4 regions of the Thalassotalea coralli genome follow, and region 3 is predicted to be linked to each of the others. Evidence: predicted binding sites of a transcription regulator. Region 3 holds the regulator's gene; each other region holds the start of a gene.
The links. Region 3 encodes sigma-54, which starts transcription at its own class of promoters, with help from an activator protein. Its sites were predicted from a motif close to GTTGGCACGNNNNTNGNNT; they were not measured.
Positions count from the first base shown of each region.

Region 1 (3,191 bases), on a different contig from region 3:
AAAAAAGCCTCACTTTTCAGCGAGGCTCAATTCGTAATAAATACGTTTTATCGTAAAACGAGTACTTGATTACTCTTCGTCTTCGACTTTAACGCCCCAAACATCATGTTCATCGGCATGGATTATTTGTACCCACACTTGGTCGCCTGGTTTTACATCAAATTCATCAGTTAGATAAACTTTACCATCTACTTCAGGTGCGTCCATATACGAGCGACCTACAGCGCCTTCACCATTAACTTCATCGATAATAACGAGATATTCTTGACCGATTCGCGCTTGTAATTTAGCTGCACTAATTTCAGCTTGTACTGCCATGAAGCGCTGAAGCCTGTCTTCCATCACATCTTCTGCAACATGATCAGGTAAATCGTTAGCGGTTGCACCTTCAACTGGAGAATATTTAAAACAACCAACGCGGTCTAACTGAGCTTCGCGTAAAAAGTCTAATAACTCTTCAAACTCTTCTTCTGTTTCTCCCGGAAAACCAACAATAAAAGTTGAACGAATGACTAATTCTGGACAAATTTCTCGCCACTTCTTGATACGCTCTAAAACACGATCAGAGCTGCCAGGACGCTTCATCAACTTAAGAATACGCTTACTAGCATGTTGGAACGGAATGTCTAGATACGGCAGTATTTTTCCTTCCGCCATTAACGGAATAATGTCGTCTACATGCGGATATGGGTAAACATAATGTAAGCGAACCCAAACACCTAATTTTGCCAACTCCTGACAAAGTGCTTTCATATGGGTTTTAACTGGCATGCCTTCAGCAAAATCCATCTTATGTTTTACATCAACTCCATATGCAGACGTATCTTGAGAGATTACGAGCAACTCTTTTACGCCAGCATTCGCTAAACGCTTCGCTTCACCGATAACTTCGCCAACCGGGCGAGAATCTAAATCGCCACGCATCGATGGAATAATGCAGAAAGTACAACGATGGTTACAACCTTCAGATATTTTTAAGTAAGCAAAATGCTTAGGCGTTAGCTTTACTCCGTGATCAGGGATCAAATCCACAAAAGGATTGTGTTTCGGCTTTTCTAAGTGCTCATGAACTTGGCTCAATACCTCTTCATAAGCGTGTGGGCCAGTAACACCAAGAACATTAGGGTGAATTTCCGTAATCTCGTCTTCTTTCGCCCCTAAACACCCCGTCACTAAAACTTTGCCGTTTTCTGCTAGCGCTTCACCGATCGTATCTAATGATTCCTGCACCGCTGAGTCAATAAAGCCACAGGTGTTTACAATCACCATATCTGCATCGTCATAGCTAGGCACAACATCGTAACCTTCAGTGCGAAGCTGAGTAAGAATGCGCTCTGAATCCACAAGGTTCTTAGGACAGCCCAGTGAAACGAAACCAATACGCGAGCCATTGGTTTGACTATGGTCGACTTTCGCCGCTTGCTCTTCAATCACCTTGTTAGGTGTTTCTAGCGTTGTCGTTTGCTTAGCTTGAGAAGGATCGAATTGTTCAACAGTCATAGTGCGCTCATTGATGGTTGAGATGATTTTTAGTGGGCGGATTATACAGGATAAGTACCCTGTTAGTGAATCAAAGTCTTTTTTAATATCTAAGTTAAATTGAACGGTTTCACCCCCTTAATACGCAACTTTAACGCACTGCGCTGCATAACTCGTAAGTGTCTGTAAATTTTACACTTTTTAGTTAACTATGCTTAACCCACTATACAAAAAAACCTAACATACTGAAAAGTAAAACTTTTTAAAATTTGGCACGATAAGCGCTTGCAGGTAATTTTATTAACAAAATGATATCCATCCTCCTAAGGGAATGTTTTACAAAGGAAATAAAATGAATGTAAAAATGTTAAAAGCGGCTGTAGCTGGTGTAGTTTTATCTTTGAGTGGAATTGCCAATGCTGGGTTAATTATTGATATTAAAGATAATGGTGGCTTCGCTGAATTCAACCTTAGTGGCTCAGATGTATTAACATCCTCGGGCCATATGTATAACGGCATTTGGCTAAATGCTAGTGCTATTTCAAATTTATGGGCTTCAGAAAACCGTACTGCATTTAGTATTACTGCTGGTTCAGGAAGCTTTACTTTTGGCGATCAAAGCTTTGCATTTAGTGATTTCTATCGAGGATACAACACAGGGAGTAGCTATGCTCTAGGTTTACGTGGTGGAAGTCCAGGAAGCCAAACTTCTGGAACAACTGTTTCTATTACAGGTACATTGTTATCAAGTATGGCATTCTCAGCCTTCAATGAAGGTACTTACAATACGTCGTTCATTGGTCCATACACTGGTAATTATGCAAGTTTAAGGGATGGTATAACGGTAAACATAGGTGATTCAACAAAGGTTCCTGAACCTTCTACCCTCGCGGTCTTCGCATTAGGTATTATCGGTTTAGCGTCTCGAAAACTGAAAAAGCAATAATACAAGCTTTATTGCCAAGTAAAAGCACCATTCGTTGGTGCTTTTTTGTTGGCTTATATTATCTATAACTATTGTAAAGAATCTAAAAAGTGAGAGAGAAGAACTTAACGCTGTAAAATTACTCTCAAGTTAACTCAAGAAACTAAGCATAACAAATCCGATTCAATCACTACAGATTTGACTATTATCGAAAGTCACGGGCAATGCTGGTGAAGGATCGAATGGTTCAGCAGTATAGTGCTACCATTAATTGTTTACTAACAGACCACAACCCCCCCTTTTTTTAACAACTAAGCAATCAAAATCTCTGAGTAGGGTAAGTGACGTTTTACTAGTCTATAACAAAGTGTCTGCAGTTAATGAGAAAGGTCGTTACATTAAAGAAGGTATCGTTATCCTAGATAAAAGCGGTTATATCAATCAGCTGGTTTCAACAGAATAACAATTAAAAAAACACACATGCTTTAGCTATGCATGGTCTTATGGAAGTGACCACTGTAATGTGGTCACAACTTACTTTGCAGCTCGCGGCGTTTATTTACTTTTACGACGGCGAGTACACGCTAGGCCAAACAATCCAAAACCCATTAACGCAAATGCTGCAGGTTCAGGAATTGGGTTTATTGCCGTGAAGGCACTGCCGCCAACTACCGAGGTAGCGTGATAGCCAGATGGATTTTCTGAAGCATAATTAGTCACTGTATTATCAGCACTAACTCTAAACGTATTAACACCGCTAGAGCTTCCAATAGAAGAGTAGTATCTA
Region 1 covers NZ_JBVVBK010000005.1:345,581-348,771, forward strand. Annotated here, with positions in the region: gene rimO (30S ribosomal protein S12 methylthiotransferase RimO) at 70-1,500, opposite strand; gene ACOB80_RS14695 (PEP-CTERM sorting domain-containing protein) at 1,832-2,425, shown strand; gene ACOB80_RS14700 (PEP-CTERM sorting domain-containing protein) at 2,960-3,191, opposite strand, start outside.
Region 1: ACOB80_RS14695 (PEP-CTERM sorting domain-containing protein) is a predicted target of sigma-54. The motif match lies at 1,748-1,766, and genes of this name have one in related genera.

Region 2 (3,191 bases), on a different contig from region 3:
CGTTCCGCTGGGCTATGACATGTGCAAATGACATTATTGAAGGTTTAGCTTCATTTACGCCGGACGATACTATTAAAGTTTCTGCTCCTCAAACAGCGTTACTGTTTTTACTAGGTACTTTAGGTTTAGCGGTAACTCGCAGAAAAAAGAATCAGTAAAACTGAACGAATTATAAATATGAAAAAGCGACTAATAAGTCGCTTTTTTTTATGCTTTTAAAAGTCGAATATACTGCGCTAGCGCGCTTGAGTCGCCTTTGTTTTCTTGGCAAACGCTTTCTTGATAATAATAGTTGAACACACTAAGCCATTGATGCAACAACTGACTGTTTCGCCTCTCCCCAAAACTAAGTAATACTTGGCTTGCTATTTCAGCCGTAGAAAAATGAGCTGAGTTATCCACTTTTCGAATATTGTAGGCATTCACCTGCTTAAGGTTTGACAAACATTCGTTAGATAAGGAAAACATAGGAATATTCTGTAAATACGGGCTTTTATTAAATATTCTCCGAGCTTCACGCCAACTTGCATCAATCATAATAAACAAAGGCTGTTTATTATTTGGAATTAGAGAATCGTCTAATTGATGCACTTTCTGTTGTTCAGGCTTAGCAAAGCTATGAGGAAATACAATTATTGGATAATAATCTTCACTTGCAAGAAGCTTTATCACTAACGGATTAGACTCTGTACGTTGCCAAATAACACCATACGTTTCTGGAATTATGTCTGCTATTAGCTTACCTGTAGAACTCGGTTTCAGTACTTCTTTGTCATGATAAACAATCAAAAAAGCCGCTCGACTTTTGGCAGGTTTACGCCATGCGCAAATACAATTATGCTTGGCAACTAAACAAAGTGTGCACCTATCTACCCCCTTCCCTCGCGCATTAAAAGGTTTAGTCGAAGCTTGTTTTCTTTGTTGATAGAGCTTGTGAATTCGATGCATGAACTAAGCGTACCGTCGGTATAAGGCTGCTCATTATTCACGAAAACACAGATAAAGTAAAAGCACAGCTATTGCTGCGCTTTTACTTTATCATTTAACAATTTAATAATTATTAAGCTCTATTACGACTGGTATTCTTAGTATCAATCACATCAGTTTGAGGAAAACCCTTTATAGAAGACTTTAATTTCTCTTCAAGGCGGTCAATGGTGTAAACATTATCACAAAGTCTTTCTGCTTTATGCTCAAGTTCCTGGCTACGTTGTTCCATCTCACTTTCAATTTGTTCGCCAAACTTCTCCATCTTAGTCTCTAACGCATCCATATCACCACCAGAGAAAACCATTTGCTGACCTAGTGCGATTAACAAACTTCCCAGAGATTTTTGTACTATATTTTCTACAGCTTGCTCAACACGTTCGTCAAACTCTTCACCAAAGAAGTCAGATTGTAAATTACCATGTTCATCAATTGAAAACTCACCGCTATCAAATTTACTGTTCACTTCGTCTTTAATGGTATTTAACTCAGTAGTTAAATCGGTCGAAATGGAGTTGCCATCACCAAGCAGTTCATTAAAAGCTAGATTGATGCCTTCAGTTGCTAACTGTACCGCCTCAATTGCAACATCTTTTACTTGTGGAACTAGCTCTCTAATTTCCGTTGAGTAATCAGTTACAAGCTGTTGCTGTTCTCCAGATAAAGAAATTGTATCACCGTCGATAATTAAGTATTTATCTTGTTCAATACGATATAGAACTTTGTCATTTTTTGTAAACTCAACATGGTTTTTGTTGATGTTTAATCCTGCATTTAGAGAGGCTTCACATGAATCAGTTGAAAAGTGGGAATCATGGGCAAAAGCTGTAGTCGATAATAAAAGTGTGCTTGCAATCAAAGTTCTCATTATTTTGTCCTTATTTATTCGATGACACACTTAACTATACAAACACAATGCCACAATAATTATCTTTTTGTATTTATTAGCTTTTATACAAAACAAGCTATTCTCGACTTTTCGTTTTGAAAACAGGTTTTAGTGATATTAGCCTCTTATTAGCTTAATTGACCAACGACACTTTCAACTCGCTACAACAATTAATCGTAATAATTTCTTCAGAATAACGACTAACCCTGTAACAAAACACTTTAGAAGGGATTAATTTAGATGAAATCATTAAAAAGCATATGGCATGACAATCGCGGCTTTATCGTATTTATTGCATTAATGTTAGTATTTAGAAGTGCGGTTGCAGATTGGAATGACGTTCCAACTGGCTCGATGAAACCTACAATCGTAGAAGGAGACAGAGTGTTAATTGACAAACTCGCTTATGATATTCGTATTCCTTTTACGTTAACTTCTATTAAAAAGCTAAGTGACCCGCAAATTAACGATATCATTATTTTTGAATCAAGCGTTGCTAATAAAAGGCTCATAAAACGCGTTATTGGGATTCCTGGTGACACAGTAGCACTCATCAATAACCAACTTATCGTCAATGGAAACGTATTAACTTATCAGTTAGTTGAAGCGTCAGATGATAGCATTATTTTTAAAGAATCAAATGACTTTGCTAGCCACACCATACAGCTAACTGAGAAAAATAGTAGCTTTAGTAACTTTAACACGGTAAAAGTGCCCGCTAACCACTACCTAGTACTTGGTGATAATAGAGATCAAAGTGCAGATTCTCGTGTAATCGGTTTTGTTCCTAGACACGAAATAATTGGTAAAAGTGACCGAATCGCATTTTCACTCGATTACGATAATTACTTTATTCCTCGTTGGGGCCGCACTGGGCTAATAATTGATTAGATTGATTGAAGTGCAGTGAGTAAACACCCTAGTTCACTCACTGCCAGATAAATAGATTAAGTTAAGTCGAGAGTTTGAACTCTTTCATAAGCTACTTCGTGATCCGAAGACGTTGGCTTACTATGTAAATTCGCTTTAAGTTGTCCTTTTCTGTGTTTTAGTGCTGCATCAAGCTTTTTAGTCGCTTTAGCAATCGCAGGGTACATTATTTCATCATCTGCTGACGTTGCCACTGCACCACCTTCATAATTTGTACTTAGCTCTACTCGATGTGTTCCGTGCTCCTTTGAAATAATGGCATCGAGCGATATTAATGTAGGAAAATGAGAAGCTATTTTGGAAAGTTTTTCTTCAATGTGCTCACGAATAGATGTTGTAATTTCTACATGGTGACCTGATACATTTATCTTCATATCTATTCCTT
Region 2 covers NZ_JBVVBK010000005.1:32,646-35,836, forward strand. Annotated here, with positions in the region: gene ACOB80_RS13235 (hypothetical protein) at 1-158, shown strand, start outside; gene ACOB80_RS13240 (tRNA-uridine aminocarboxypropyltransferase) at 208-948, opposite strand; gene ACOB80_RS13245 (DUF2884 family protein) at 1,061-1,855, opposite strand; gene lepB (signal peptidase I) at 2,117-2,767, shown strand; gene hpf (ribosome hibernation-promoting factor, HPF/YfiA family) at 2,824-3,180, opposite strand.
Region 2: ACOB80_RS13245 (DUF2884 family protein) is a predicted target of sigma-54. The motif match lies at 1,892-1,910, and genes of this name have one in related genera.

Region 3 (3,191 bases):
GCATTTTCTGCAGCTTTTTCACAAATGATTTCTAGGATTCTTTTTTTACTAGTAGCAGGAACTGCACATAAAGTGCAGTTCTCTGTCATGATGTCGGATATTTTCATTGAAGTTGAAACTAGTGTTGGCTTATTTTGCCTTTATATTTGAGGATTTGTTTATCGAGTTTGTTCACTAAAGAATCAATAGAAGCATACATGTCTTCATTCTGTGCTTTGGCGTGAACTTCGGTACCGTTTAAATGAACAGTTGCTTCCGCAATTTGGTTGAGCTTCTCTACGGTAAGTACTACATAGACATTGTTGATGTGATCAAAATGTCGCTCAAGCTTTGCAAACTTTTTATTAACGCTATCGCGCATAGGTTCAGTGATTTCTACATGGTGTCCAGCAAGATTAATTTGCATAAGCTCTCATCCTTCTTTCAAGGTTTACAGTAAACTTTTACGCTGATTAGACGGTGGAATGCCTAGAGACTCTCTATATTTGGCTATGGTCCGTCTTGCAACGTTTATGCCCTGCTCAGCTAACAACTCAGCCATTTTACTATCGCTCAGTGGTTTCGCTGGCACTTCTGCTGCGACCAGCTTTTTAATTAAAGCTCTGATCGCAGTGGAAGAACACTCTCCGCCATTTTCCGTACTCACATGGCTAGAGAAGAAATATTTTAGTTCAAATATCCCGCGTGGGGTGTGCATGTATTTTTGTGTGGTTACACGTGAAATCGTAGATTCATGCATATCTACAGCTTCGGCAATGTCGTTAAGAACCATTGGGCGCATAGCTTCTGGGCCATGCTCAAAGAACCCTTGTTGGCGCTGAACAATGCAGTTACTTACTTTTAATAGTGTATCGTTACGGCTTTCTAAGCTCTTGATAAACCATTTGGCTTCTTGCAAATTAGAACGAATAAATTGGCTATCGTTAGAATTTTTCATCGAACGCGCCATAGAAGCATATTGTTGGTTTACTGAAAGGCGAGGCGCAGTATCTGGATTTAGTTCAACCACCCAACGACCATTTTTCTTTTCAACAGATACATCAGGAATAATGTATTGCTCTTCTTGTTTGATCACTGAGTCGCCCGGTCTAGGATCTAGTGACTGGATCAAACGAATAATTTCGCGTAATTGGTCTTCTTTCAAGCGTGTCTTACGCATGATGGTGCGATAGTCACGGTTACCTAGTAAGTCAATGTGCTCGCCAATGATTAGCTTGGCTTCTTCTAGCCAAGGCGTATCTTTATCAAATTGGTTTAATTGAATAATTAGACACTCAGGAATAGAGCGGGCACCGACACCAACTGGATCGAATACGTTGATGCGCTTAAGCACAGCTTCTACTTCATCCAATTCAACATCTTCTAAGCCAAGAGATTCTAAAATATCTTCGGTGGTTACCGTTAAATAACCGGCATCGTCAATAGCGTCGATAATTGCCATTGCGATGGCTTCGTCGGTCTCAGTAAATGGTGTTAATTCCATTTGCCAGCGAAGGTGATCTTGAATGGAGTCTGTGGTTTCACCTTGATAAACAAAATCTTCTGAAGGAGCAGCGGCACCTGTATTTGATACGCCTGCACTGAAACTTTCATCCCAAGTGGTGTCTATATTCAGCTCTTCTGGAATATCAGACTTATCCATTGCTTCTGTTGTGCTGATTTCATCAATGGTTGGCGAGGCGTCTTCAGAGCCATCATTCGCCGTAGGCGTTTCCGTTGTTTCAGAAAAAGCTTGTTCTAAATTATCAGGCTGAGATTCTTGGTTAGCGGAAGCTGCTTCGTCAACTTCTAATAAAGGATTGCTTTCAAGCGCTTCTTGAATTTCTTGTTGTAGATCCAACGTTGACAGCTGCAACAATTTTATCGCTTGTTGCAACTGAGGTGTCATAGTCAGTTGTTGTCCAATACGGAGTTGAAGACTAGGGCGCATTTATCTAATTCTTATCCTTTCCAAGGTTATTGGTTTTGTTTTTTTAACAGCTTATCACAACTATAACGTGAATTGCTCTCCAAGATATACATCTCGTACCTGTTGATTCGCTAAAATTTGATCTGCATTCCCTTGAGCGATTAATTCTCCATGACTGACGATATAAGCATGTTCACACACATCGAGGGTTTCACGTACATTGTGGTCAGTAATTAGAATACCAATTCCCTTGTTCTTTAAGTGTAGAATAATTTTCTTAATATCACCGACAGAAATTGGGTCTACGCCAGCAAAGGGTTCATCTAGCAATATAAATTTAGGATCAGCCGCTAACGCACGAGCAATTTCTACGCGACGACGCTCACCGCCAGATAGGCTCATGCCTGTGTTTTCGGTAATGTGACCGATATTAAATTCTTCAACTAAGTGTTCGAGTTTTTCTTCTCGCTCGATAGCGTTCAGATCTTTACGTGTTTCTAAGATAGCCATAATGTTCTGATAAACAGTTAGCTTTCTAAAAATCGAGGCTTCTTGTGGCAGATAGCCAATGCCTCGACGCGCGCGCTCATGCATAGGCAATAGTGTAAGGTCTTCACCATCTAAGGTGATCTTGCCTTTGTCATTGTTAACAAGGCCAACAATCATGTAAAAGGACGTGGTTTTGCCAGCGCCGTTAGGGCCAAGTAAACCAACAATTTGCCCGGCTTCAACAGATAAGCCAACGTTTTTTACAACTTGGCGGCCTTTATATGATTTAGCTAGATTGCTAGCACTTAACACTGCACTCATTTTTTAAGCTTTTCCAGTTGTTTCGGCTGAAGAGTGGTTTGTACTCGTTCGTTGTCTTTACTATCTGCAAGCACTTGCTCAGTTAGAAGGTTATAGGTAATCACGCTACTTTTTACCATGCTTCCTGCTTGCCTTAATTCTGCATTACCCGAAATGACTATAGTATTTTTTGCCGGCTCGTAAGTAATCTCATTGGCTTGTAAATAAATAGGCGTACCATCTTCTAAAATTTGCTCGAAGGTTGCTGGAGACCCTTTTGCGATATAGGTTTTTGGCTCTGAATCTGGATTTGATAACACTTGAACGAGATCTGCTTTTATTTTTAAGCTGCCTTGTGTAATGACGACATTGTCGATGTAGCTAAATATTTTATTTTTTAGATCGCCAGCAGAACGCGATGCGTCAACGTGTATTTTTTGCTTAAGGTCGTCATCGGCAGCAAAGCCGTTTACTGAAAAAGTCGCACAAAGAA
Region 3 covers NZ_JBVVBK010000007.1:288,375-291,565, forward strand. Annotated here, with positions in the region: gene ptsN (PTS IIA-like nitrogen regulatory protein PtsN) at 1-107, opposite strand, end outside; gene hpf (ribosome hibernation promoting factor) at 119-406, opposite strand; gene ACOB80_RS17900 (RNA polymerase factor sigma-54) at 431-1,930, opposite strand; gene lptB (LPS export ABC transporter ATP-binding protein) at 1,991-2,719, opposite strand; gene lptA (lipopolysaccharide transport periplasmic protein LptA) at 2,716-3,191, opposite strand, start outside.

Region 4 (3,191 bases), on a different contig from region 3:
TAGGGTATGCGGCTGTCAATATTACGGCCTTTTTATCTTCTGATAAGCGCCATTGTGATTGCGGGGTGCCGTTTAAAGCTGACTGGATATGCTCTCCCGTTAAATTTTGCGCATCGTAAAGTTTATCGACAAAATCTTTTGGCGGTGCGGTAAGTAAGCGATCAAATAAGGGTTTTAACCAAGATTTTAAGGATTGATGCCAATCAGAATCTTGATTGGCGATACGATTGTTTTGCCATAAACCGTCGGCTTGCTGAAGGTCACCTGCTTTAGCTAAAACCCGTCGGTGTTGGTCTACTACCCAAATACTGGAATTGGTATAGCTCATACCTTTAACAATTCTTTCTATCTCTGGCGAAGGAACCAAGATCGTGCCTAAGGTATCTACCGAGCGCGTGTCGGCACTGGCTATCGTCGCTAACGTGTCGCCAAAAGGTTGATCAACATCGTGCACAGCAAAGGCCAATTTATCACTGAATTTGGACAAAGGAATTCTAAATTCAACGTTATAGCCTTGATTCGTTGGTAGCCAATGCCCTTGAATATAATTGGCTACTTGTGGTCTGCCGCTAGGGTGATTGATTTGAAACGCATCTAGCCAGCCTCTTTGTCTGTTACTGATGGCTAAGCGCACAAAGTCATTGTTGGGTGTAGTAAATGCTAAGGTGATAAAGTCGTTTTTATCAATGCTTAATGCTTGCTTTCCACGAAATATTAAATGGTCGTCTATAACGCTCAGGAAAAAATAAACATATTTATCGTACTTGCCCACTGCTGCGGTAAACTGAACGGTGACATCTTCGCGTTTTAGTGGAACTTCTGTGGCTAACAGGTTATTAAAACCATAGTAATGGGCTTTTACTGTGAAATCTGGCCAGTCGGTAAATTTACCATCTAAGTTAATGGGTTGCGTTAACTGATAGCCGTATAAATCTTTTCCCTTTTCAACACTGGGTAAAAAGCTTGCTTGGTTATTAAAAAGGTTAGGCCGCTCATGCAAAGCAGTAGCTAATGCGCGAGCGGTACCGATAATAGTTTTTTCTTGGCCAAAGCGTAGGTACTTTTCCATTTCCCATACGTATTGATAGCCAAACCAAGGGATGGTAATGAGAAAGGTCGAAAGGAGAAGAAGTTTACTTCTGAGGCCAAATCTTAATTTCACAAGCTATTGCTCGCTCACTGTGTGCAGATTCCAGCGATAGCCCATGCCGTATACGGTTTCGATACAGTCAAATGCCAAGTCTATTTTATTAAACTTTTTACGAATACGTTTAATGTGCGAAGTAATCGTACTGTCATCAACATAAATTTTCGAATCTTGCATCAGTTGTTGACGGTTTTTAACGTGGCCAGGGTTTTTAGCAAGCGCGTGAATCATCCAAAATTCTGTAATGGTTAAATCAACTGTTTGTTTCTTCCACGCTATTGTCATGCGCTGACTATCAATGGTTAAATCGCCTTGTTGCAAAATATGATCAGCGGGAGTTGGTTTGTTTATAGCGTCTTGGCGTCGAAAAAGTGCTGCTATTCGAGCACTTAAATGAGCGAGGCTGATATCTTTTGTTAGATAATCATCTGCGCCTATGCGCAAGCCACTTACCGTATCAACGTCATTGTCTCGTGCGGTTAAAAAGATGATGGGCAAAGTATCAGATTGTCCTCTAAGCCATTGGCATAGAGTAAAGCCACCATCATATTCTTGCTCTAAACCAATATCTAAAATGACTAAATGCGGTAACTTTAAAGAAAAAGCCTGAGTCGCCGACTCGCGGTTTGCATAGGTTTGCACTTGGTACCCTTGGGCGCGCAATAAATCTGCATAGTTTTCTCTAATAGCTGCTTCGTCTTCCACAATGGCTACGTGCTTCAAGGTCATAACGTCTCTTTATTTTAACTAACCGCGTTGATACAGCGGCACTATAAACAAAAATTGAGCGAAAAGCGCGTAATTTTAGCAATTGCCATATTGTTGCCACATTTGCTCACCACATTGCCTTTTTTGCTACCAAATATCGCCCTAATTACTTGTTTTAATAAGAACAACTCAAACAGACACACACTTTTAGGATTTGCTGATGACAACTTTAACTCTAAACAAAAAACTACTTGCTTGTACTTTATCTTTAGCGCTTTGCTCTGCACCTGCTTTAGCAGGGCAGTCAGCGGAAGAAGAGCTACAGCAATTACAGTCGGAAAAACAAGATAACGAAGCGATTGGCTTAGGTACAGGAGCTGTTATAGGCGCTATCGTTGCTGGGCCTGTAGGTGCTGTCGTGACAGGCGTAGCGGGTATCATTATGGCATCTAGATATAATGCTGAACAAGAAAGTGAAATTCTAGCAAGAGCTCGAACAGAGGAAAAGAACGAATTTGAAATTGCGTTAAACAACTACCAACAAAAGCTTTTTGAAGCTGAGCAGGCATATCAGCAAGAATTATTGGCTATTCAGCAAAACAATCATGAGTCTGCACAGCTACAAGCAGAAAATCTTATGATGAGTTTACAGTTTCCAACGGGGTCAAGTGACATTAAACCACATTACAATCAACAAATTGAATCTTTGGCTAAATTACTACAGGCAACACCAAGCCTTAACGTAGACTTGTCTGGCTACACTGATTTACAAGGGAGTGAATCTACTAATCAGGCACTTTCAATTGCTCGCGTAAATTCCGTTAAACAAGCCTTGATCAATTTAGGTATTCAACCGGAGCGTATTCACTTGTATGCATTTGGCGAAAATGCACCGGTAGTGGCAAATAATGAAAACCAAGTGAGTTTCTACGACCGCAGAGTAGTTATCAAACTTCAGCAAGACCCAGCTACCAACCAACATACAGCTAAAAATTAGGAGGTGACTGACCAAAAAAACAGTGTTTTGACCGCGTGTTAACTCCCATCAATTAACACCAAACGTCAGCACTAATATTTAAACATTTTAAATTCTACTTTGATTATTGAAAGTAAAAAAACCAGTTAACGCTGGTTTTTTTTATTGGTTAAACATAAGCTTAAAATCTTATCCTCCTGTCAGCTATGAGGCACACAATGGTTAAGTGTTTAATTTTTCCACTCTTATTGTTAACTATCACCAATAGTTATGGGCACGGTATTCATTCAAGCAAGGAAAGAACAGATACTAATGGACCAGTCGTTAATACTCTTGTATCAAACGATGGTAATCAGGTGA
Region 4 covers NZ_JBVVBK010000002.1:488,877-492,067, reverse strand. Annotated here, with positions in the region: gene pdsS (proteobacterial dedicated sortase system histidine kinase) at 1-1,162, opposite strand, end outside; gene pdsR (proteobacterial dedicated sortase system response regulator) at 1,166-1,870, opposite strand; gene pdsO (sortase-associated OmpA-like protein PdsO) at 2,076-2,852, shown strand; gene ACOB80_RS07540 (MBL fold metallo-hydrolase) at 3,050-3,191, shown strand, end outside.
Region 4: pdsR (proteobacterial dedicated sortase system response regulator) is a predicted target of sigma-54. The motif match lies at 1,922-1,940, and genes of this name have one in related genera.